One region of the Bacillus sp. GW823-FHT06B01 genome, then DNA from elsewhere that is predicted to be linked to it. Evidence: riboswitches for the same ligand, from Rfam matches in the RefSeq annotation. Region 1 holds a riboswitch; each other region holds the start of a gene.
What was found. A riboswitch is a leader RNA that binds a small molecule or an ion and turns the genes downstream of it on or off. The one in region 1 is predicted to bind S-adenosylmethionine.
Positions count from the first base shown of each region.

Region 2: linked by a shared signal. The riboswitch ahead of AC1Q8N_RS25110 (cyclase family protein) and the one ahead of mtnW (2,3-diketo-5-methylthiopentyl-1-phosphate enolase) in region 1 are both predicted to bind S-adenosylmethionine.
Region 3: linked by a shared signal. The riboswitch ahead of AC1Q8N_RS24860 (methionine ABC transporter ATP-binding protein) and the one ahead of mtnW (2,3-diketo-5-methylthiopentyl-1-phosphate enolase) in region 1 are both predicted to bind S-adenosylmethionine.
Region 4: linked by a shared signal. The riboswitch ahead of metK (methionine adenosyltransferase) and the one ahead of mtnW (2,3-diketo-5-methylthiopentyl-1-phosphate enolase) in region 1 are both predicted to bind S-adenosylmethionine.

Region 1 is NZ_JBXAHR010000002.1:782,845-788,757, forward strand. Features, by position in the region: gene AC1Q8N_RS11205 (NAD(P)-dependent oxidoreductase) at 1-390, shown strand, start outside; gene AC1Q8N_RS11210 (DUF3909 family protein) at 396-728, shown strand; gene AC1Q8N_RS11215 (hypothetical protein) at 771-1,046, opposite strand; gene AC1Q8N_RS11220 (1,2-dihydroxy-3-keto-5-methylthiopentene dioxygenase) at 1,353-1,865, opposite strand; gene AC1Q8N_RS11225 (methylthioribulose 1-phosphate dehydratase) at 1,843-2,481, opposite strand; gene AC1Q8N_RS11230 (2-hydroxy-3-keto-5-methylthiopentenyl-1-phosphate phosphatase) at 2,478-3,137, opposite strand; gene mtnW (2,3-diketo-5-methylthiopentyl-1-phosphate enolase) at 3,134-4,378, opposite strand; SAM riboswitch class I at 4,443-4,548, opposite strand; gene AC1Q8N_RS11240 (pyridoxal phosphate-dependent aminotransferase) at 4,613-5,791, opposite strand; gene AC1Q8N_RS11245 (carbon-nitrogen family hydrolase) at 5,806-5,913, shown strand, end outside.
Region 2 is NZ_JBXAHR010000007.1:74,534-80,446, forward strand. Features, by position in the region: gene AC1Q8N_RS25085 (hypothetical protein) at 1-201, shown strand, start outside; gene AC1Q8N_RS25090 (LSm family protein) at 364-1,032, shown strand; gene AC1Q8N_RS25095 (S-adenosylmethionine decarboxylase related protein) at 1,270-2,535, shown strand; partial or broken gene AC1Q8N_RS25100 (ATP-binding protein) at 2,693-3,156, shown strand; gene AC1Q8N_RS25105 (hypothetical protein) at 3,335-3,715, shown strand; gene AC1Q8N_RS25110 (cyclase family protein) at 3,743-4,375, opposite strand; SAM riboswitch class I at 4,460-4,572, opposite strand; gene AC1Q8N_RS25115 (PRK06851 family protein) at 4,722-5,831, shown strand.
Region 3 is NZ_JBXAHR010000007.1:23,927-29,839, forward strand. Features, by position in the region: gene pruA (L-glutamate gamma-semialdehyde dehydrogenase) at 1-907, shown strand, start outside; gene AC1Q8N_RS24850 (hypothetical protein) at 1,103-1,240, shown strand; gene AC1Q8N_RS24855 (cysteine hydrolase family protein) at 1,485-2,048, opposite strand; SAM riboswitch class I at 2,289-2,395, shown strand; gene AC1Q8N_RS24860 (methionine ABC transporter ATP-binding protein) at 2,519-3,538, shown strand; gene AC1Q8N_RS24865 (methionine ABC transporter permease) at 3,528-4,193, shown strand; gene AC1Q8N_RS24870 (MetQ/NlpA family ABC transporter substrate-binding protein) at 4,215-5,069, shown strand; gene AC1Q8N_RS24875 (HXXEE domain-containing protein) at 5,237-5,704, opposite strand; gene AC1Q8N_RS24880 (DUF3926 domain-containing protein) at 5,766-5,913, opposite strand, start outside.
Region 4 is NZ_JBXAHR010000002.1:112,639-118,551, forward strand. Features, by position in the region: gene AC1Q8N_RS07515 (DMT family transporter) at 1-30, shown strand, start outside; gene AC1Q8N_RS07520 (hypothetical protein) at 59-280, opposite strand; gene AC1Q8N_RS07525 (ATP synthase subunit I) at 572-955, shown strand; gene AC1Q8N_RS07530 (hypothetical protein) at 1,071-1,268, opposite strand; gene pckA (phosphoenolpyruvate carboxykinase (ATP)) at 1,563-3,149, opposite strand; SAM riboswitch class I at 3,378-3,499, shown strand; gene metK (methionine adenosyltransferase) at 3,669-4,868, shown strand; gene AC1Q8N_RS07545 (hypothetical protein) at 4,910-5,089, opposite strand; gene AC1Q8N_RS07550 (hypothetical protein) at 5,096-5,275, opposite strand; gene AC1Q8N_RS07555 (hypothetical protein) at 5,330-5,506, opposite strand; gene AC1Q8N_RS07560 (MogA/MoaB family molybdenum cofactor biosynthesis protein) at 5,606-5,913, shown strand, end outside.

The DNA.
Region 1 (5,913 bases):
TTGCAAGGACCAGCTGGAAGTGGACAACATACAAAAATGTGCAATCAAATTGCGATTGCTTCTAACATGATTGGAGTATGTGAAGCTGTTGCTTATGCAAAAAAAGCTGGACTAGATCCGGATAAAGTATTAGAAAGTATTTCAACGGGAGCAGCAGGTAGTTGGTCATTGAGTAACTTAGCTCCTCGAATGTTAAAGGGAGATTTTGAACCAGGGTTTTATGTAAAGCACTTTATGAAAGATATGAAGATAGCTTTAGATGAGGCTGAAAAATTACAATTACCAGTACCAGGTTTAAGTTTGGCGAAGGAATTGTATGAAGAGTTAATAAAAGATGGGGAAGAGAATAGCGGAACACAAGTGTTATACAAAAAATACATAAAGGGGTAAATGAGATGGATCTTCAAAAATTTGATGAGATGATTGATACTGTACAACGAGCAATTTGTATACAAATTAATGAGAAACAAAAAGAAGCTTTTAAACAAAAGTATGATTTTGAGCCGGAATTCGAATATGGAAGAGATGAGAAGGGGCATTATGTTATTCGAACTTCAAAAAAGATGTTAGAAGAAATGGATTTTTATTTGGCATTGAAATATGATCGAGATGGAGTTGACCTTTATATGCAAGCAGAGATTGACGGTATATGTCACGTATCTGTTAGCTATAGTGAAGACGTCTTGCACCTACAAGAATTGTTTCAATTTCTAGAAGAAAATAAATAAAAGTCCTCATTTGAGGACTTTTATTTATTTTTAATTTTATAATTATAAGCTAGAAGCCCGGCGGCATCGTTCGATTGGGAATGGAATAACTTGCGCGATGTGATTAGGACCGAATTGCTTTGCACGAGCATGGCGTACTATATAAAATGCACACAGAATTGAAACAGGAATAGCACCGAATAAGCCGAAAAATAAAGCGCTTACACAAGATGCGACAAAACCTAAAACACCAACTTCCAACTCTTCCATAATAGCTCCTAGAATAACAGGAAGTGCTCCACACGTAACCCCTAGTATAAGTGCGATAAGTAAACTCATGATTATCCCCCTCTGTTTGCGATATTCTTTTCCTTTTTATTTAATTGTAGTATATCATATACAAAACAGAATTTTCAGAAAAAATTCAAAAAAAGTTCAATAAATGTTCAAAAAGTGTTAAAAAATTCGCTTAAAACATAGAAGGGGAGATTGTTTTGGAATAGACGGAATCATATGCTTGAGAAAATAAAAAATCAGGCTTATTTCATTTTTGGAAATAAGCCTGTTCCATAGGAGGATGTATATATGTAGAGTGAATAAAAGGTTGGAAAAGGGGATCCAAGTCCTTTTATTCAACTAACTACCTTAATAAATTGGAACCCAGCCTTCAGTTGTAACAAAAATACGAATAGCTACAACTTGACGATCATCTTGCAAGGTAAAATAATGTCTTGCATTTTCAGGAACAGATATGAGATCGCCTGGCTCAAGTTCAACGTCAAAGAATTTCCCATCTTTTCCTTCAATAGCAAAGATGCCATGACCACTAACAATAAAGCGAACTTCATCATCAGTATGATGGTGTTCTTTTTGGAAATTAATTAATAATTCGTCAAGGTTAGGTGTGCTATTTGAAAGTGAAATTACATCATGTGCTTTATAACCTCGGCGCGCTGAAACATCAGCGATTTCTTTTGAAAACACAGCTAATATTTCAGCCTTGTTTTCATCTGTTAACGAATAATTTTCATTTAAATAAGTAGGAAGTTTAGAGATGTTCCATTTCTCATATAAAACGCCTTCCTCTTGTAGAAATTTAGATACTTCCACTTCATTTTCGATGCGAGTATTTACTTCATGAATACGAATTTGCGCCATTAGAAACGCCTCCTTGAATTGATAATAGTTTTATATGAAATTGGAATAAAAACTCATAAGCTTCTAATCTTTTCTTTGCATCAAAGCTATCTCGGCCCCATACGGTAATACCATGGTTACGGATCAATACTGCTCCCGAATCTCCTTGTATGTGCTTTCGGAAGTTTTCTCCAAGCGTTGGGATATGGGCATGGTTTTCGATAATAGGAATGTGAATTGTTGCACCTTCTTCCCAAATATCGAGAGCTTTAATAATTTCTTGATTTTGAAGGGTGACTGCATCACTATATAAATTTGTGATGACATTATTATCAGTTGTATGAACATGAAGTACGCACCCAGCATTCGTATTGTTATAAATATGTGTATGCAATATTGTTTCTGCTGAAGGGCGTAATTCAGTCTCTAATACGGGAACCCCTAGATGATCTACTAATAGAAAATCATCTGGAGTAGTTTTTGTTTTATCTTTACCACTTGCTGTAATAAGAAAAGTAAGTGGCTCATGACTAACCTTTATAGAAATATTACCACTCGTTGCTGGAAACCAATTTCGTGTTGTTAATTCTTTTTTTATCTCGCTTAAGTCATACCATTGACGAAAAAGTTGTTTCATGATTTCACCTCCAACAAATGTTTTAATTGGGTTTGAACATCGTGAAATGTTTCAAACGGTGTATAAGCAATATAATTCTCTTCACACTTTGTAATAAGGAAGTCACGAGCAAATACTTTATCTGCTTGTTTCGCAGCTTGTAAATCAGTAATTGAATCTCCAATCACAATATGGAAGTCATTCGTATCACTTAATTTACGGATTAAAGATGATTTGCATAATCCGCAATGATTTTGACAATGATGATCACAAGGATGAGGCCACTTAACTGTAATGAATTCATTTGAAAAGTCTGTTTCATTACAGTAAATTTGCTCTTTTGGAATGATTCCTTGTAAGAGTGGATAGACGAAGAAATCCATTCCACCTGATATAACGTAAAAAGAAATGTTATTTTCATTTACAAATTGTATAAATTCATGAAAACCACTACGGATTTCAGCAGTTTCTATTAAAAATTGAATCATATCATCGTGTAGGCTAGTAGGTATTAATTGAAATAATTGAGAAACACCTTCTTGAACAGACAGCTCTTGTGATAAAATTCTATTCTTTACTTCTTCGGCTTCTGGTGGTGCGAATTTTTCCATAATGGACATAATGTTATCATTATTTGTAATCGTGCCATCGAAATCACAAAATACTTGAATACTCATAATTTCACCCCATGAGAGGGATTTCCCCATATTTGTAGTGCACTATGCAAATTTATGTCATCTACTTCATGGAGTGGTGTATTTTGCAAAGTAGCATCAATTGCAGTACGGAAAGCTTTACCGCCCCCTTGCGCTCCACTCGGATGTCCATGTATCCCGCCGCCAGCATTAATAACAACATCTTTACCGAAATCTCGTAGAATAAAGGGAACGAAACCAGGGTGAATACCAGCAGACGGAACAGAAAAACTCTTCTTGAAAAATGCATCGTCTTCAGTTAAATATTTTGAGATAGCAAGAGCCTCCTCTTTTTCTAGTGCAACACTTCCGTATGGAGATGGGAATAATGAAAAGTCAGCACCAGCATAACGTAGTAGCTTTCCTAGTAATAATGGAGAGGAAACTCCATATAACTTGGATGCTGAATAAGCACCACTTACAGCAGGGTGTGCCATAATAGGAACTGGGATTTCATCATCTTCTGCAAGTGATTGTAGTACATCTAGTCCGTAAGCAAATACATTAAATAATAGAATATCTGCCCCAGCTTGCACTGCGCGTTTCGCATTTTCTTTTAAATCAAAAGTTCGTCCTGTTAAATTTACGGCATATAACGTTTTATGTCCGTATGTTTCATATACTGAGTCTAAAACTTCTTTTCCAGATACAATGCGTTTCGTAAGTGGTGTTAATGTATTCTCAAATAATATTTCATCATCTTTTACTATATCTACACCACCAATTGCTTGATCGCGTAATTGCGTTTTTAAATACCCAATATTTCGTCCGATCATTCCTTTAAAAATGCTCATTAAAAGGGGACGCTCATGCACTTGTAAAAGATTTCGAATGCCATCTATCCCGAATTTCGGACCAGGGAAATACCGTTTTAACTCGTCTGAAAATGTTAAGTCGATTAATTTCACTTCGCCATCAAGTGATAGCTTTCCGAATGTAGTTGTTAAAATTGCTGGTAAGTCTGGACTGAAGTTTAATAACGGATATTCGATTTTAATAATCCCACGTTTAACTTTTTTACGTAAATACGAATTGGTATGTTCTTGTTCAGCTAATTCCTCAACATGAATGACGTTGCCTTTATGCTGTTTTAATTGTTCTTGCAATAAGTGTGGCAAATGAGTCCAAGAGCCAATTGTTAAACCGAGTGCAATTTGCTCAGCTTTTTTTTCTAAGTTATGTGAATCATCATGGATTAAATACGTCGCTATAATTCCGCTCATTGTTAAAACCTCCTAGTTAAATAAAAAAACCTCTCAGCTAAGGAGAGGTTTTTTTACAACCAGCTCCTTATCTGTCAGCGTAATGCTGCGAGAATTAGCACCGTGTCTACAATTGTAGATCGGTTGCCGGGTTTCGTCGGGCTCGTCCCTCCACCTGCTCTTGATAAGAAGTATTTAGAAATGTTTAAATTTTTAAGATAACTGAATTTTGTCAGATATTTTTCATGTTGTCAATTACTTTTTGAAAAAATTTAATTTATCAATTCGATTAATGGCTTCTCGTAATCTATCTTCTGTATGCAAGAGACCAACACGGACATACCCTTCGCCATGCTCACCAAATCCAACACCAGGAGCAACTGCAACGTGTGCTTTTTCTAGTAAAATATCAGAAAATTGCTCAGATGTATATCCTTTCGGAACAGGAAGCCATGCAAAGAATGAGCCTGTTGGAATGTCTACATTCCAACCAATTGAGTGACAAGCTGAAACAAGAGCGTTTCTTCGAGATTCGTAACTATTTACAAGGTCTATTACGCAAGACTGTGAACTTAATAGTGCTTCGCGGGCAGCATCTTGAACTGCACCAAAAATACTAACATACATATGATCTTGTAATAAGTTAATTGTCTCAATCACACTTTCATTCCCCACAGCAAAAGCGATGCGCCATCCAGCCATATTGAAAGTTTTCGATAGAGTGTAAATTTCAATACCTGTATCTTTAGCACCGTCTGCTTGCAAGAAACTAACAGGTTTTTGACCATCGAATCCAATCGCACCGTAAGCAAAATCATGAATGACTAATATATTATGTTTATTAGCAAAATGAATCGTTTCATCAAAGAAATCTTTTGATGCAGTAGCACCGGTAGGATTATTTGGATAGTTTAAAAACATTAACTTTGCACGCTTAGCGGTAGTGGCATCAATTTTTGTATAATCTGGTAAAAAATTATTTTCTGCAATAAGCGGCATTGTTTCAAATTGTGCTTTTGCTAAAGCAACTCCTGATAAATAATCTGGATAGCCTGGATCTGGAACGAGAATAGTATCACCAGGGTTTGTAAAACAAAGTGGTAATTCTACTAATCCAGCTTTTCCACCAAACAAAATAGCAACTTCTGTTTTTGGATTTACTACTACATCATATTCGCGTTGATAGAATGTTGCCACGGCTTCTTTTAAACTTTCGTGTCCGCGAAATGGCGGATATTTATGATGAATGGTCTTTTCAGCAGCATCTTGTAAAGCTTTTACGATATGCTGCGGTGTTGGTTGATCTGGATTACCTTGACCTAGATTAATAACATCGTGACCAGCTGCAACGACTTTGTTAACTTTTGCAACAAGTGAAGCAAAAAATTGTGTAGGCAATGATGTTACTATCTTAGAAGGTTGAAATAATTTCATACTTTCCACCTCTTTTGAAAGTTGTTACAATTCTAGTGACAAATGATATAATCTTTCCAGTATTTTGTAAAGAAAAAATTAAGAATGGGGCTGACAAAATGAAAGTCGCATGTATTCAAATG
Region 2 (5,913 bases), on a different contig from region 1:
TTTGTCGATGTATTACGTGACTTGAAGTATAAGTGGGTAAAGATTAATCGCGGTGGCCCAGAGTGCGTGGAAGGTTTATTAAGTGAAGTGCATGAAGAATGTATTACACTAGTAAACTGTGATGAAGTCATTTATATCATTAACTATCATATTAAGAGTGTGAGTCAAGTAGTTAAATGTAAAAAGAATGAAGATGAATAATGTTTAATAAATAAGAGGGGCATTATGAGGGAAAGAGAAGAAAAATTTCTTATTTCGATAGTATGAAAAGGAATTACTTACTATTAAAACAGAACTTTGCCCTGATTATTTTTTTAGAAATGAAAGACAGGAAAGAAGAAATCCATAGGAAGGAGGATACAGATGAATGAGTTAAACAAAAGTATTGGAGAAAATATATATGTTAAATTAATCGGTGAAAAAAGATTTAAAGGTGTATTAATAGACGTAGGAAATGATATTGTTGTTCTTTACAATGGACAAGACTACGTATATATATCTTTATACCATGTACAATATTATAAATTTTTAAGACCACATGATGAAGAAATATCAAAACCAGATGTTGATTCTGTAATTAAGAGGGAATCACCTTCCATTTCTTTGAGAAAAGTATTAAGTACTTCTAAAGGGATTTTTACAGAAGTTTATGTAGCAGGAAATGCTCCAATACATGGTTATGTTACAAGTGTAATGAACGATTATATTGTTTTTTATAGTCCAGTTTATAAAACAGTATATATATCTTTAAAGCATTTGAAATGGTTAATTCCGTATAAAGAAAATCAAGTCCCGTATGCCCTCAATAAAAATGAACTCCCCGTGAATCCATTAAATATTACGTTAGCTAGAACATTTGAAGAACAGCTAATTAAAATGTCCGGCAAAATCATGGTGTTCGATTTAGGTGAGGAATCTAATAAAATCGGAAAGATGGCAAAGATTGATGAAGGGCATATTGAAATATTAAAAGCACGTGATGCAAAAATGTATGTGAATATTCAACATGTGAAATCTGTCCATTGTCCGTAGACTAGTTGAAAGGGCTGGCTTTTTCTTTTATATGCAGAAGAAAAGGTCGAGCCTATTTATTTAGTTTGATTTGGATGTGAGGGGAAAAATGAATTGAATATAAATGTATTAGCCAGATCTATGAAGAGCTAATCTTGTGCAAAATTATAAAAAATATATACGAGCCATTTTTTCATATATTCAATTTATTTTTTGGAGGGAGAACTGTTCAACTACTATATTAAAGGGGTTTTGTTGGTGGAACAGTTTTCAAATTCGTTATCGATTACATTGCTTGGTAGTGCTGGTGGAGCAGCAAAAGCAGTTTTAGCAATTTTAAATCAAGCGATAGTAAATGAAAAAGACCCGATTTATGAAGCGATAAAGAATGTTACATTTCATTTGGTTGATATAAAACAAAAAGATAGGACTTATTATGATGAGTTGTTTCCAAATTTGAAAGATCAATTGTTTTTATATGAAATCGACCTTCAAGATGTAGTGAAATTCAAGCAACATTTGAAAGAAAAAAGTACGGGTGTTGTTATTGATGTTTCGGGTGCAGATACGATCAGAGTCTTAAGCTGTTGTAATGAACTTGGAATTTTTTATATTAATTCAGCTTTGGAAAATGAGGCAGTAGATCAGGACGATAGTTTAATCGGCTTTCAGCTTACGGAAAGATATACGAGGTTTGAGAAGGAGAAAGAGAAATTTACAAATACAAAAGCAATTATAGGCTCAGGTATGAATCCAGGTGTTGTTCAATGGATGGTCGTTGAACTTATGAAGGAACGTCCACAGGAAAAGCCAAGAGCATGCTATATAGTAGAACATGATACGTCATTTTTGAATGGTACAGCACTGATAAAGCCTCATACACTTTATGCTTCATGGGCAGTAGAGCGATTTCTAGATGAAGCAATATGGAGTTATCCGATGTATATGAGTCATCATCGTCCCCTTTATTTTTATGAAGATGTATATGCTTCAGAGTATAAAGTAAAGTTAGGAGAGAAAGAGTTTTATGGTTGTTTAATGCCACATGAGGAAGTTTTAATTTTAGGAAAAAACTTTAACATGGAAGTGGGTTTTCTCTACCGAATTAATGAGTATACGACCAATGTAATTAGACAGAACTTAGATCGAGTAGAAGATTTATGGAATTGGAATCGTAAAGTATTTAATCCAGCGGAAGAAGAAATCGCCGGGGAGGATCTGGTTGGTGTGCTACTCGTTTATGAAAATAGCGAGACGTATATGTACAATGTAATGAATAGTAGCCAAGTTTTTCATAAATATAAAACGAATGCAACTTACTTTCAAGTAGGGTGCGGGATTTATGCAGGCTTGTGCAGTTTGCTTTTAGACCACTTTGGACAAGGTGCTTACTATGTCGAGGAATTATTATTAAATACAGAAAGTAAGTACGGCGACTATCTAAATTTATATATGAATAATTTTATAATAGGACATAATAATTTTTCGGATGGTCTGCTACATGATAGGGTAAGGTGGATATAAGTTATAGCGAAAAGGAAGGGGAGGTCTCCTTCCTTTTCGTATGATAAGGTTGTATATTGCCCTGAAAGCAATTTCATACTTAGAATTTAAGGAGGTAACACGTAGAGTTTTTGTATGGATCATGAGGAATATTTATATGAACAAATTTAAAAGCTTGATACAGGAAATCCTTTTATATGTTGTACAACTAATGGAAAGTTATGCAGCGCAATATAGAGTGAGATTTCATTTGCAAGTAGATGGAAATCTACCTGTTATAAATAATGATGATAAAAAATTAAAACAAGTGTTATTAAAAATGGAATGGAATCAATGCCAGAAGGTGGAGATATTCATATTCGTGCATATCAAAAAACTGAAAGGCATTTGTGTATTCCTGTTGAAGATCAAGGCTTTGGTATAGAGAAGGAAAAGCTAGAGAAGATTGGAAATGCTTTTTACACAACAAAGGAGAATGGTACGGGACTTGGGTTAATGATTACATATAAAATTATTGAGGAACATCAAGGAAGTATCGCGATTCAAAGTAGCATGGGAATAGGGACGAAAGTAGAATTTTTTTACCGACAGCATAATGTGCTAGAGAAAAATATTTTTCAGAAAAGTGTTCTTGTTGTGTAAATATAAACATTTTATAAAATGTTTCAAGAAGGGTTTTTTTTATAAAATACTTCGTTTATAATGGAGGAAAATATCGACATGAGATTTGTTATTCATGTAACGGTTCGGTAGTGTTAGAGAAAGAAGGGGTGCACGCGCATCCTTTTTTCTATGCAGATATTATGAAAGAGGTGGTATGATGGAATTAACATTAAATTCGACTGTATGTTTACACACGATTCAATTTCGAAAAGAGCAAAAGAATTATATTGTAAAAGATACAATTACAGGAGAAAAATATGAAATGCCGCCACTTTGGATTGATGCATTGGCAATGATGCGTGACGGTTTTTTATTGGGGGAAATTGAGGAGAAATTAAAAGAAGAGTATCCAGAAGAAGAAATAAATATGTTAGCATTTACGAGGCAACTGTTAGAGCTAGAGCTTGTCGGAATGGTAGATGGGGAAGAAATAGCTTGTACAAAGAAGAAAGAGAAAGATTATTTAGCTTGGTTACGTCCTCGTGTTGAGCAATTCTTTCTTAGTTTAAATAAAAAAAATAGAAGCAAAGGTCAATGATGATCTTTGCTTTTTTGTATAGTTTGTTTAAAAAATTACAGCGAATGCTCTTGCAAAAGCACCGTCGCTATCTTTAATTTTTAAAGGTGCCGCTGAGAAAAAGAAACGTTTCGTGTGAATGGCATCTAAGTTTGTTAAGTTTTCAATTAAATAAATATTATTCCCAAGTAGTATGTGATGAATTGGTGATGTTTCTGTCGTTACTTCATCAGGAGAAATGAAATCTAGGCCGACCGATTTTACTTTTAATTGAACTAATTCCTCAGCTAATTCTTCAGAAAGATAAAAAGCTTCTTGCTCATACGCCTCTGTATTCCATTTAGTAGATAGATTGGAATGGAAAATAACAATATCTCCTTCTTTTATGTCAGCGTTGTGTAATACTTCTTTAGGTAGTTTTCGTTCTTGTACATGAGTTACATCAATAAGAACAGCTTCGCCTACAAATTGATCTAGGGGTAATTGATCAATAGTCGTTGCGCCTGAAATGAAATGAGCAGGAGCATCACAATGCGTGCCAACATGAACGACAGAATGAAAGTCTGTAACTTGATAGCCTGTCTCTTCAACGCTTGTAATGGCTCCTAAATTGATTTTTGGTGTTCCAGGGAATTGGGACATATTGTTTTCAAATGTTTGTGATAGGTCAATTACTTTCATTTTAAATACCTCCAATATATGTTTTGAAATAAAAAAACTCACCTTTCATAATCAAGAAAGATGAGTTTTGTACACAATAGTTACGTTTTATCTTTCAAAATGCAATGCATTTTGCAGGAATTAGCACCTATTCAGTTTGTATAAACTGAGGTTGCTGGGCGTCAAAGGGCCGGTCCCTCTGCCTCTCTTGATAAAGACATATTAAGTTTTCATTTCTGAATATTCACTACCTTTAAATTGTAATTCATTTCCTTTTTTCGTGCAATACAAAATAGGTATTCACCCAAATAAAGTTGCTCGCATATTGTAGCTTATGTAAATAGAATGCTGCGAAGGAGTGAGTGCAGTGACAGGGAATGTATTGAATTATTACGCTGGTGGAAATACAGCTAGAGGATTTCATAATTTATACGATGAGAATTTAAAAGGGCTAAACAGGTTATTTATTTTAAAGGGTGGTCCTGGGACCGGGAAATCTTCTTTAATCAAAGCAATAGGTCGCGAGTGGGTTGAAAAAGGATATGATATTGAATTTTTACACTGCTCTTCTGATAATAAATCGGTTGATGGTGTAATTATCCCGAAGTTAAAAGTAGGAATTGTTGATGGAACATCACCGCATGTTATTGAGCCGAAAATGCCAGGAGTTGTGGAAGAGTATATTAATTTAGGGGTTGCTTGGGACTCAGATAAATTAAGAAAGCAGAAGGTGGAAATTGAACGATTTGTTTCAGAAGCAAGCAAGGCTTTTCAAACTGCTTACGCTTGTTTTAACGAGGCACTAGTTATACATGACGAGTGGGAGAAAATATATATTAATAATATTGATTTTAATAAAGCAAATGAACTAACCGATCAGCTGATTCAGAAGTTATTTACAGATAAAGGCGGGAAACAATCGCTTGTGAAACATCGGTTTTTAGGGGCAGCTACACCGAAAGGAGCAGTTGATTTTGTTCCTAATTTAACAGAGGGATTACCACATCGTTATTTTATAAAAGGACGCCCAGGATCTGGGAAATCAACAATGCTTAAAAAATTAGCTAAGGCAGCAGAAGAAAAAGGATTTGAAGTTGAAGTATATCATTGTGGATTTGATCCAAATAGTCTTGATATGGTTATCGTAAGAGAATTAGGGTTTGCAATTTTTGATAGCACCGCACCACATGAATATTTTCCGAGCCGCGAAGGTGATGAAATTATAGATATGTATGCCTTGATTGTGACACCAGGGACAGATGAGAAGTATGCGACAGAAATTCGTGACGTGTCGATTCAATATAAAGCAAAAATGAATGAGGCGATGTCTTTCTTAGCGAAAGCGAAATCAGTTCGTGATAAATTAGAACGAATATATATTGCTGCTATGGATTTTTCAAAAGTAGATGCATATAAAGAGGAGATTCGAAAAGAGTTTGAACGAATTGCGGTTAGTGTAACAGAAAAGAACAAGTAAAAAATAAAGGATTTTGGTAGGCTGTCGGGAATTTTCTGACAGCTATTTTAGTATGTAGTAAAATTAGGAGTATATTTGTCGA
Region 3 (5,913 bases), on a different contig from region 1:
TGCAAAATTCATGGAAGTATTAGAAGAAGCTGGCTTACCAGCTGGCGTAGTAAACTTCGTTCCAGGTAATGGTTCTGAAGTTGGTGACTACTTAGTAGATCACCCTCGTACACGTTTCGTGAGCTTCACTGGATCTCGTGATGTAGGTATCCGTATTTATGAGCGTGCAGCGAAAGTAAACCCAGGCCAAATTTGGTTAAAACGCGTTATCGCTGAAATGGGTGGTAAAGATACAATCGTTGTTGATAAAGAAGCAGATCTTGAATTAGCAGCTAAATCTATCGTAGCATCAGCATTCGGATTCTCAGGACAAAAATGTTCTGCATGTTCTCGTGCAGTAATCCATGAAGATGTATACGACCACGTATTAAATCGTGCTGTTGAATTAACGAAAGAATTAACAGTTGCTAACCCAGCTGTATTAGGTACAAACATGGGTCCTGTTAATGACCAAGCTGCATTCGATAAAGTAATGAGCTATGTTGCAATTGGTAAAGAAGAAGGTAGAATCTTAACAGGTGGCGAAGGAGACGATTCTAAAGGCTGGTTCATCCAACCAACAATCGTTGCTGACGTTGCAGAAGATGCTCGCTTAATGAAAGAAGAAATCTTCGGACCAGTAGTAGCATTCTGTAAAGCAAAAGACTTTGATCATGCACTTGCAATTGCAAACAATACAGAATACGGTTTAACAGGTGCTGTTGTTACTAACAACCGTGACCATATTGAAAAAGCACGTGAAGAATTCCACGTGGGTAACTTATACTTCAACCGTGGATGTACTGGTGCAATCGTAGGTTACCAACCATTCGGTGGCTTTAACATGTCTGGTACAGACTCTAAAGCTGGTGGCCCTGACTACTTAGCACTTCACATGCAAGCAAAAACTACTTCTGAAACTTTATAAGAAATAGTAGAAGAGATCTTCGCAGTCTGCGAAGATCTCTTTTTTTTTTTTTTTTTTTGAAAAAGTTTCTATATATGGATTAAGATAGATATAAGTAGAAAAACTAATAATGTAATAAGGTTTACTTCAGTAAATAAGGTATACTATATTTGTTGAATAGATTCTCTTTAAAGACAAGAAAAGTAGGTGAACAAAGTGGGAAAATATCAATTGGATTACAAAAGTCAGGTAGCCGTGGCAAAGTTTCATGAAAAACAGACGCCTGCCAAATTTGATAAAAAGCAGCAAATTGAAAAATTGCGTGCGGAGTATTTGAAAAAGAAGCAAAAATAAACAGATAAATAATATGTTACGTTTTTGATAGGAGAAACCAGTTCTAAGTACCATATATTACTATTCGGTACTTAGAACTAGCTAAACCCTATTAATATCGGGATAAACATGTAAATAGAAACAAAACAACGAGAAAAGTTGACTTATTAGTCATATTTTTTAGTATTCATTTTAAGGATTTCCTGTATAATACAATTTGAAAGAAAATCTATGGTTTGACAAGAAACACTCTTTTCGGTTTTGCTCACTGAAGGGAGTGTTTTTTTGTAGCCAAAAACTCCTCTGTACTCATTACAGTTGCATATACTCCATTTAAACTAGCCAAAATTGTGTTATGAATATAAACGGCTGGTATAGTAGCATTCTTAAAGGAAAGATCTTTTGTAGCACAAGCATCATGTATAACGGTACATGGAAAGCCGAAATCAAAAGCAGCCCTTACGGTAGCATCAATACACATATGAGTCATCATCCCACATATGACGACGTGCTCAATGTCTAAACGTTGTAATTGTTCTAGAAGATCAGTTTCGCGAAAACTATTTGGATAATGTTTGAGTATAACAGTTTCTTCTCTAAGTGGACGTACGCTTTCATGAATATGTACACCCTCTGTATTGGGTAGGAAAAAAGTAGCATCATCTTTTATTGCTACATGTTGGATATGAAAAATAGGTTCGTTTTTTGTTCTAAAGAGTTGTAGCAGCTGACTAGCATATTGGCTTGCTTCTACTGGATTACGCAATTCCATCTTTCCATGTGGAAAATAATCATTTTGAATATCAACGAGTAAAAGAGCTGTTTTCATATATTTATCTTCCTCCGGTTTCATATTCAAATAATGGTATTCAATTTATAGAAAGGATTCTCCTTTTAAAAAATATGAAGGAGGAGAATTTAACATAACTCTAAAAATCATTATTGTATGTGATTTTTTATTTGAAAATTTTAATAGAGGAATGATTAATATTTTTCTGAAAAATGTATTGACTCTTATTATTCTGAGTTCTATAATGAGAATTAATTAAACGACAATTAAATCGATACATTCTTATCCAGAGAGGTGGAGGGACTGGCCCTACGATACCTCAGCAACGGGTTTTTTAATACCGTGCTAACTCCAGCAAGCCTTATAAAAGGCTTGGAAGATGAGAAGATGTGAACGAGTACATATAAGTGCTCTCCTTCTTATCTTTACGGTTGATAAGAAGGAGAGCACTTTTTATTTTACCTCAAAAGCTCTACTTCAAGTTTTTACAGCATATAGGAGGGAAGAAAATGATTTCTTTTAACAACGTAAGTAAAGTATATGAATCAGGTGGGCAATCTGTTCATGCGGTGGAGGATGTAACATTATCAGTTGAGAAGGGCGAAATTTTTGGTATCATCGGTTTTAGTGGCGCTGGAAAGAGTACGTTATTACGCCTAGTAAATATGTTAGAGAGACCAACGGCAGGAACGATTTCAATAGATGATAAAGATATTACATCTTTATCGACGAAAGAATTACGGAAGCTAAGACAAAGAATCGGGATGATTTTTCAAAGTTTTAATTTATTTAATTCAAGAACAGTGTTTGGGAATATTGCTTATCCATTAAGGTTAGCGAAAGTACCAAAGAATGAGATAAAAGAAAGAGTAAATGAACTGCTGAAGTTTGTAGGATTAGAAGATAAAGCAAACTATTATCCAGAGCAACTATCAGGCGGACAAAAGCAGCGTGTTGGCATTGCAAGAGCACTTGCAACATCGCCAGACATTCTTATATGTGATGAGGCAACATCAGCTTTAGATCCAGAAACAACGACAGAAATTTTGAACTTATTAAAGAAAGTAAATCGAGAATACAATGTAACAATTCTTCTTATTACACATGAAATGCATGTTGTGAAAGAAATTTGTCACCGTGTAGCTGTAATGGAGAAGGGAAAGGTTATTGAAGAAGGAAAACTGTTTGATGTTTTCACACAACCAAAAACAAAGACAACTCAAAACTTTGTACGCTCCATTATTAATGATCATTTACCGGAAAGTGTTCTAGGGAAAATTCAAAATGGTGGACAGATTTATCGCTTAACATTTACTGGGGAAGAGACAGGGCAGCCGGTACTATCATATATCGCGAAAAACTATAACGTCGATGTAAACGTACTGTACGGAAATATTATTGAACTTCAAAATGTGCTATTTGGAAATCTACTTGTAGAACTGCAAGGTGAGCAGAAAGAAATTCAAAAAGCATTACAACATCTAAGACTGCAAGTGCAGCTGAAGGAGGTAGAAGCTCATGCGAGTTGATTGGAGTATATTTTGGCCCCGCATAGTAGATGCGACGGGGGATACCCTCTTAATGGTAATTGTAACCCTTATATCCGCTACAATTCTCGGTATACCTCTAGGTTTACTTTTATATGTAACGAGAAAAGGGAACTTTTTAGAAAATAAATGGGTCTTTTCTATTCTTAATATCATTATTAATACAATTCGTCCGGTTCCATTCATCATCTTCTTAGTAGCTTTAAGCCCACTAACAAGAAGTGTTATCGGAACGACGATTGGAACAGCGGCAGCAATCTTTCCAATGACGTTAGTTGCGTCAATTGGTATTGCTAGAATGGTTGAAACAAATCTTGTTTCAGTTCCAAAGGGAGTCATTGAAGCAGCTCAAGCGATGGGTGCTTCACCATTTAGAATTGTTTTTGAAATTCTTGTACCAGAAGCGTTAGCGCCATTAATTTTAGGTGTTACGTTTATGACAGTTGGTTTAATTGAATTTTCTGCAGTTGCTGGGCTTGTCGGTGGTGGCGGTCTTGGTGACTTAGCGATGACATATGGTTATCAACGTTTTGATACATCAGTTATGTTCGTAACGGTCGTTTTACTTATTATTCTCGTACAGGTAGCTCAAAATTTAGGAAACTACTTTGCGAAAGTCTTTTTACGCAGATCATAAAAAGGAAGAGGGGAAAAGAAAATGAAGAAAATTTTAGCATTTGCATTATCAGCGATTGTAGGAATTTCAGCGTTAAGCGGCTGCTCAAGTGGAGACACGGGGGCAGGAGCAAAAGAGAAAGTAGTTCGCGTTGGCGTAACCGGAACAGATGGAGACGCTTGGGAAATTTTAAAGAAAAAAGCTGAAAAAGAGGGAATTAAAATTAAACTGGTGGAGTTCTCTGATTACACAACGCCAAATAAAGCGTTAGCTGATGGAGATATTGAACTAAACTCATTCCAGCACGTTGCTTTCTTAGAGCAATTTAAAAAAGAGCATAAGTTAGATATTACAGCTGTCGGTACAACGCAAATTGCACCAATGGGCTTATACTCTGAAAAATATAAGAAGGCAAATGAAATTCCAGATGGTTCAGAAATTGCGATTCCAAATGATCCAACGAATCAAGCTCGTGCATTAAAACTTCTTGATGCAGCTGGATTATTAAAGCTTAAGAAAGACTTTGGCTTATTCGGAGATCCAAGTGGCATTGCTGAAAATCCGAAGAAGTTAAAAATTACACCGGTTATCGCACAGCAAACACCTCGTGTATTAAAAGATGTTGCAGCTTCAGTTATTAATAACGGTGTTGCTGGTCAAGCTGGATTAGATCCAGCGAAGGATCCAATTTTCTTAGAAGATCCAAAGAATGAAAATGCGAAGCCATATATTAATATTTTCGCAGCTCGTACAAAAGATAAAGATGATCCAACACTGAAAAAAGTAATTGAACTATATCATTCAAAAGAAGTAACAGATGCAATTAAGAAAGAAACAAATGATGGTTCCATTTCAGTAGATCTTTCACTTGAGGAGCTTGAAAAAATCGTAAAATAATTATCGGGTTTAACGATTAACAGTAGGAACCCCTCCGCTGTTAGCTCGTTCAACATATAATCTACTTAACAAACAAAACCCTAATTCTGTACCTTCCAATTCTGTATAACGTAGAATCCAATGTTTGTTAAGTAGAGTGATGGACCAGGAGTTTTCCTGGTCTTTTTTTATGAATGAAAGTAGCTAGCGAATAGTAAGGTAATCCAAATTATAAAAGGGTAAGCAAATAAGCTGAAAATGAGTGTAATTATGAATTGTTTTTTATGAATGAGGTGTTTTTCGAATGAAAAAAAGAAAATAGAAAAAATCATAATGAAAACGGCTGATATTACGCCAGGATTATATGAACGATAAATAAAAAACAAAATAATATGTTGAACAGAGTTGAAGAATATCGCCCCCTGTATAAAAATAATCCAGTATATAGAAGACAAAAAGTTTAGTTGATATAGAAAGACGATAAGTAAGACAAAGATTGTTAATACGAAAATCGCAATGAAAAATTGTCGCCTTGTTATAAAATAAATTGAAAATTGATTAGCAAGATATTGTGGCATTTGAAAAGATTCTTCAAGGTTATGAACGAAAAATAATAAAGGAATGATCCAGAGTATAATAGTGGAATGTTTTTTCATCAACTTACATCACTCCAATAAAATATAGAAAGCCTAAAAAAGGCCCTCTATACAGGGATAGTTATTCAATTATGATACTTTTTAAATTATCCTCATGATGCTCTTGTTTTTTCGGATAAGTAGCTAGTTCCTCTTGCAAAATGTTTAGTGCTTGCTTAGCTGATTGCTGGATTGGGGCAGGTAACTCTTCTAATATATTCATACCGACT
Region 4 (5,913 bases), 670 kb from region 1:
TCTACTGCGGGGGAACCTATATCAAAATAGGAAAACAGATCACCTATGATCTGCTTTCCTATTTTTTTATTTTTGGTAAGAAGACGAGAAATAAGATAGCAGTAATAAGTGGAATTAAGTTTAAAAATGGAATACGGAAGAGTGTGATAAGAATAATACCTGGAAGAAGAACACCGAGGACAGCGTAGAAAATACTATGATTTTTCGTGTACCAATACAATGAAAGTCCAATAAGTGCAGGGATAATGAGGTGAATGAGAGCCATTAAAAAATAAATCATTAGACGCCCCCTTTATTTGTGTACTTATTACATCATATCCGTATGTTCATAGATTGATATCACTTTTTTCATAAATGGACGAAAAATGTTTGGAAAAACGTCACAAATTATGAGGATATGATGTTTGAAATCTTGTATAATATTATTTCCTGAAAACATTCAAACAACATAAACATAATGTTTATGTTGTTTTTAATTTGAGTGAAATGAATTTTAAGTAGTATGAACTCGAAAGAAATGAGTTATACAGCTTTTGTTGGATAGATAAAAATTACTGAAGAGGAGAACAGCATGATTAGTATGTCATTAAGATCATTTAAAATTCAATCGTATTATTTACTAGGTTTTCTTTTGCTAGGATGGATGTTAACACCGTTTTCAGCTCATTTTCTAGGTGCTGGAATTGGACTTATCGTAAGTATGTATTGTGTTTGGCTTTTAGGGAGACGAATTGAGAAGCTTGGAGATAGTATCGTAAAGAAAACGAAAGCACCGACGCTCGGTATGTTTAATCGTTTTGCAGCTGCCATTTTGGGCGCTGTTATTATGTACGAAATTGAGCACCACATGGTTATGTGGGCATTTGCAGTAGGGATTCTGGGTGGTTATTTCTTAATCGTTGTGAATTTAGGCTACTATAGTATGAAAGATGAGGAAGAATTAACAAAAGGCTAAAAAGATAAAAAGCCTCTTTTTAGATGGAATAGAGGATCCGGCGAGGGGGAGTTACAATAGGAAGCATAATTTTGCATAAAATACAGGTTTCGGCTTCCTATAAGCTAACATGAAATCACGTATTAGTATGACTCTTATGTTCTTTAAAAAAGGTGGATATAATACAACAAATTATTCCGGTAATTAGAATAATATATTTTATCGTTTCATTTGTATGCTCAAATAAATTAACGTTAAGCGTCACAAGTCCCCAAAACATTTGGATCGCTCCATAACTGAATAAAATTTTTCCTGTACGAGAAAAATTTTTCATAGCCCTCATCCTTTCCTGTATATGTAAATTGTATCATAAAAAACTCAAAACGAATGATTATAAAATGAATTTTCAGCAAAATTAGGATGTTGGTATGTAATTTTATGAACTAAGTCATAGATGGAGAGATAAGATATAGAAAGAAGCTTACGTTAAAAACGTAAGCTTCTTTTTTATGTAAGTGTGTATAACCGTTAAGCCGCATTGGGTTTTGTCGGTGAGTACACGGAACTTTACGGTTACACGACACTTATTCATATGAGTAAAAGGGGTATTCCAACAGAAAGTTTGTACTTAAGCGATTGGACCGCCTAAGTTAATAATATCTTCAGAAACGCTGTCGAACTTTTTGAAGTTCTCTTTGAATTCGCTCGCAAGCTCGATTGCTTTCTCTTTATAAGCAGCTTTATCAGCCCAAGTTTGTTCAGGCATTAACACTTCGTCAGGTACACCTGGTACGTGAAGTGGAACTTCAAGACCGAAGATGTCATGTTTAGCTGTTTCAGTTTTCGCAAGTTCGCCGCTTAATGCTGCTTGAATCATTGCACGAGTGTAACCTAAGTTCATACGTTTACCAATGCCGTATTCGCCACCAGTCCAGCCAGTGTTTACTAAGAATACTTTCGCATCGTGTTTCTCGATTTTTTCACCAAGCATTTCAGCATAGCGAGATGCATCAAGTGGTAAGAATGGTGAACCGAAGCAAGTTGAGAATGTTGCTTGCGGAGATGTAACGCCGCGCTCTGTTCCTGCTAGTTTACTAGTGTAGCCACTTAAGAAATGGTACATAGCTTGTTCTTTTGATAACTTACTGATTGGAGGCAATACGCCAGATGCATCAGCCGTTAAGAAAATGATTGTATTTGGGTGTCCAGCAACACTTGGCAGTACGATATTGTCAATCGCATGCATAGGGTATGCAGCACGAGTATTTTCTGTTAAAGTAGTATCGTTATAGTCTGCGATACGCGTTTGGTTATTAATGATAACGTTTTCTAAAACAGATCCAAATTTGATTGCATCGAAAATTTGTGGTTCTTTCTCGTGAGAAAGGTTTACACATTTTGCGTAGCAACCGCCTTCAATATTGAATACACCGTTATCAGACCAACCATGCTCATCATCACCGATTAATTTACGGTGTGGATCAGCAGATAATGTTGTTTTACCTGTTCCAGATAAACCGAAGAATAGTGCTACGTCGCCTTCTTCACCTACGTTTGCAGAGCAGTGCATAGAAAGAATATCTTGTTCAGGTAGTAAGAAGTTCATAATAGAGAAGATTGATTTTTTCATTTCTCCAGCGTATTCTGTACCACCAATTAGTACGATACGTTTTTCGAATGAAACCATAATGAATGCTTCAGAGTTTGTACCGTCAACAGCTGGATCAGCTTTGAAATTCGGTGCAGAAACAATTGTGAACTCTGATTCATGAGTTGTTAATTCTTCTTCAGTTGGACGAATGAATAATTGATGTACAAATAAATTGTGCCATGCATATTCGTTAATAACTTGAATTGGTAGGCGGTAATTGCGGTCAGCGCCTGCAAATCCATTGAAGATGAATAACTCTTCTTTTTCTTTTAAGTATTCTAAAACTTTAGTGTATAATTTATTAAAATGTTCTTCAGAAATCGGTTGATTCACTGCTCCCCAAGCAATTTTGTCAGCAACCGATGCTTCTTTCACAATAAATTTATCTTTAGGAGAACGTCCTGTATATTTTCCTGTTGAAGCAGAAACGGCACCAGTAGAAGTTAATTTCCCTTCATTTCGCATTAATACTTTTTCCACTAATTGCGGAACACTTAGTTGAATCTGTGCATTGCTTCCGTTCAATAATTCGTGTAAACCAATTTGGACATTCACAGTACTCATATTTATATACCATCCTTTTCATTTAATGAAATATTTCTCGTAATCCCCAACAATAGTATAACACAATTATATAAATAATGTATACTATTTATTTCTTTTTGTTTGTGTGAATGTATTATTTCCTTATTAATATTTCATTCCAGGCGTATTGAGAAAAACTTTCAGGAAAATGTGAATATTAATTGACAAATGAATATCATTTCTTTAGTATAGGTTGGGACGGATACTCTCTTATCCCGAGCTGGCGGAGGGACAGGCCCGATGAAGCCCAGCAACCTCACTTGTAGTGGTAAATACAGGTGAATAGGTGCTAAAACCTGTGCGAGGCTAACGGTCTCGAACGATAAGAGCAAAGGGCAAAAAGCAGTATGCAAGTAGCAAATTAAACCTTTCCTCTATGCAAAGTAGGAAAGGTTTTTCTGTATGCTTGTGTGGGAGAATAAATGTATGTCGCAGTTTGTGGCAAATTAAGGATGAGTTCCGTACAATATATACAATTACTGTAGGGAGGTTTACCACATGACAAAAAAACGTCATCTGTTCACATCTGAGTCTGTAACTGAAGGACATCCAGATAAAATTTGTGACCAAATTTCTGATTCAATTTTAGATGCGATCTTATCAAAGGACGCAAATGCACGTGTAGCTTGTGAAACAACTGTAACAACTGGTTTAGTATTGGTAGCGGGGGAAATTACGACTTCTACTTACGTAGATATTCCAAAAATCGTTCGTGAAACAATTCAAGGCATTGGTTACACACGCGCAAAATACGGATTCGATGCAGAAACTTGTGCAGTTTTAACATCTATCGATGAGCAATCTGCTGACATCGCTATGGGTGTTGACCAAGCGCTAGAAGCACGCGAAGGTCTAATGACTGACGCTGAGATTGAGGCAATTGGTGCGGGAGACCAAGGTTTAATGTTTGGCTTCGCATGTAATGAAACACAAGAATTAATGCCACTTCCAATCTCGCTTGCTCACAAATTAGCTCGCCGTTTAACTGAAGTACGTAAAGATGACACATTATCATACTTACGTCCGGATGGAAAAACGCAAGTTACAGTTGAGTATGATGAAAATGGTAAACCTGTACGTGTAGATACAATCGTAATTTCTACACAGCATCATCCAGATGTTACATGGGAAGAAATCGATCGCGATTTAAAAGAGCATGTAATTAAAGCTGTAGTTCCAGCAGAATTAATGGATGGAGAAACGAAATTCTTCATTAACCCAACTGGCCGCTTCGTAATTGGTGGACCACAAGGTGATGCTGGTTTAACAGGACGTAAAATCATCGTTGATACTTACGGTGGATACGCTCGCCACGGTGGCGGTGCATTCTCTGGTAAAGATGCAACGAAAGTTGACCGTTCTGCAGCATATGCAGCTCGTTATGTTGCGAAAAACATCGTAGCAGCTGGTCTTGCTGACAAAGCAGAAGTACAACTTGCATACGCAATTGGTGTAGCACAACCAGTATCAATTTCAGTTGATACATTCGGGACTGGTAAAGTATCTGAAGACGTACTAGTAGAACTAGTTCGTAACAACTTCGATCTTCGCCCAGCTGGTATTATTAAAATGCTAGACTTACGTCGCCCAATTTATAAACAAACAGCAGCTTACGGCCACTTCGGACGTACTGATGTAGACCTAACATGGGAACGTACAGACAAAGCTGCAGCTTTAAAAGAGCAAGCTGGTCTATAATATATGAAAAAAAGCTTTGCGCCGTGAGCGCAAAGCTTTTTTTATTTTGTTTTACTTACAATTTGAATGCATGAGTTACAATACACTTCGCCGTCTAGCTCAATATACTTTTTCATATTCGTCATGCCACTTGCCGGAAAAGGCATATGAATCCATGCCTTTTCATACGTTTGTATTTCTTTTTCACATGATTTGCAAAGGATTGGTTTCTTCTGGAACATATGTAATCAACCTTTCATGTGGCGTGCTTTACCTGCGCAAAAGGCACTGCTTAGTAAAAATAGTGTTGCGAATATAATGCTTACTAATGTAGCGTATGGAATTGCGCCTTTTAGAGAAAATCCGACAGTAATGGAAGCGATGAATAAGAGGATGAATGTTGTTGTTAGTTTTTTATAAAGTTCCATAGTAAGTAGACCTCCTTATTTAAAGGTAGAACGTTTAAAAATAAAATCTACTATCTAGGCAAGTGCAAGAGGAATTAATGTGCTAGTCAAATAGTAACGAATACCACCATCAGGCATAATTACATATAATTTTAAAAAGTTAATATCGAACCCGTAAGCGATACATTGAAAAAGGGATAATATAATTAGGAATGGTATAATGGGTACGGACCGTTTCATATTTTGAATCATGTAAAGCTCCTTTATATGGATAAACATACTTATATTGTATCATGTTGAATTCTTCGCTTCATACATAATTTTACAATAAAATGAAAGGAAAGATGAAAAATGAGTGTTAATGAACATAAAAAACAAGCACCAAAAGAAGTGCGTTGTAAGATTGTGACGATTTCCGATACACGTACAAAAGAGACAGATAAGAGCGGACAACTATTACATGAATTGTTAAAAGAGGCAGGGCATACAGTGACCTCTTATGAAATTGTAAAAGATGATAAAGAAAGTATTCAGCAAGCAGTGTTAGCTGGTTATCATAGAGAAGATGTTGATGTCGTGTTAACAAATGGCGGAACTGGTATTACGAAGCGTGATGTGACGATTGAAGCAGTATCAGCGTTATTACATAAAGAAATTGT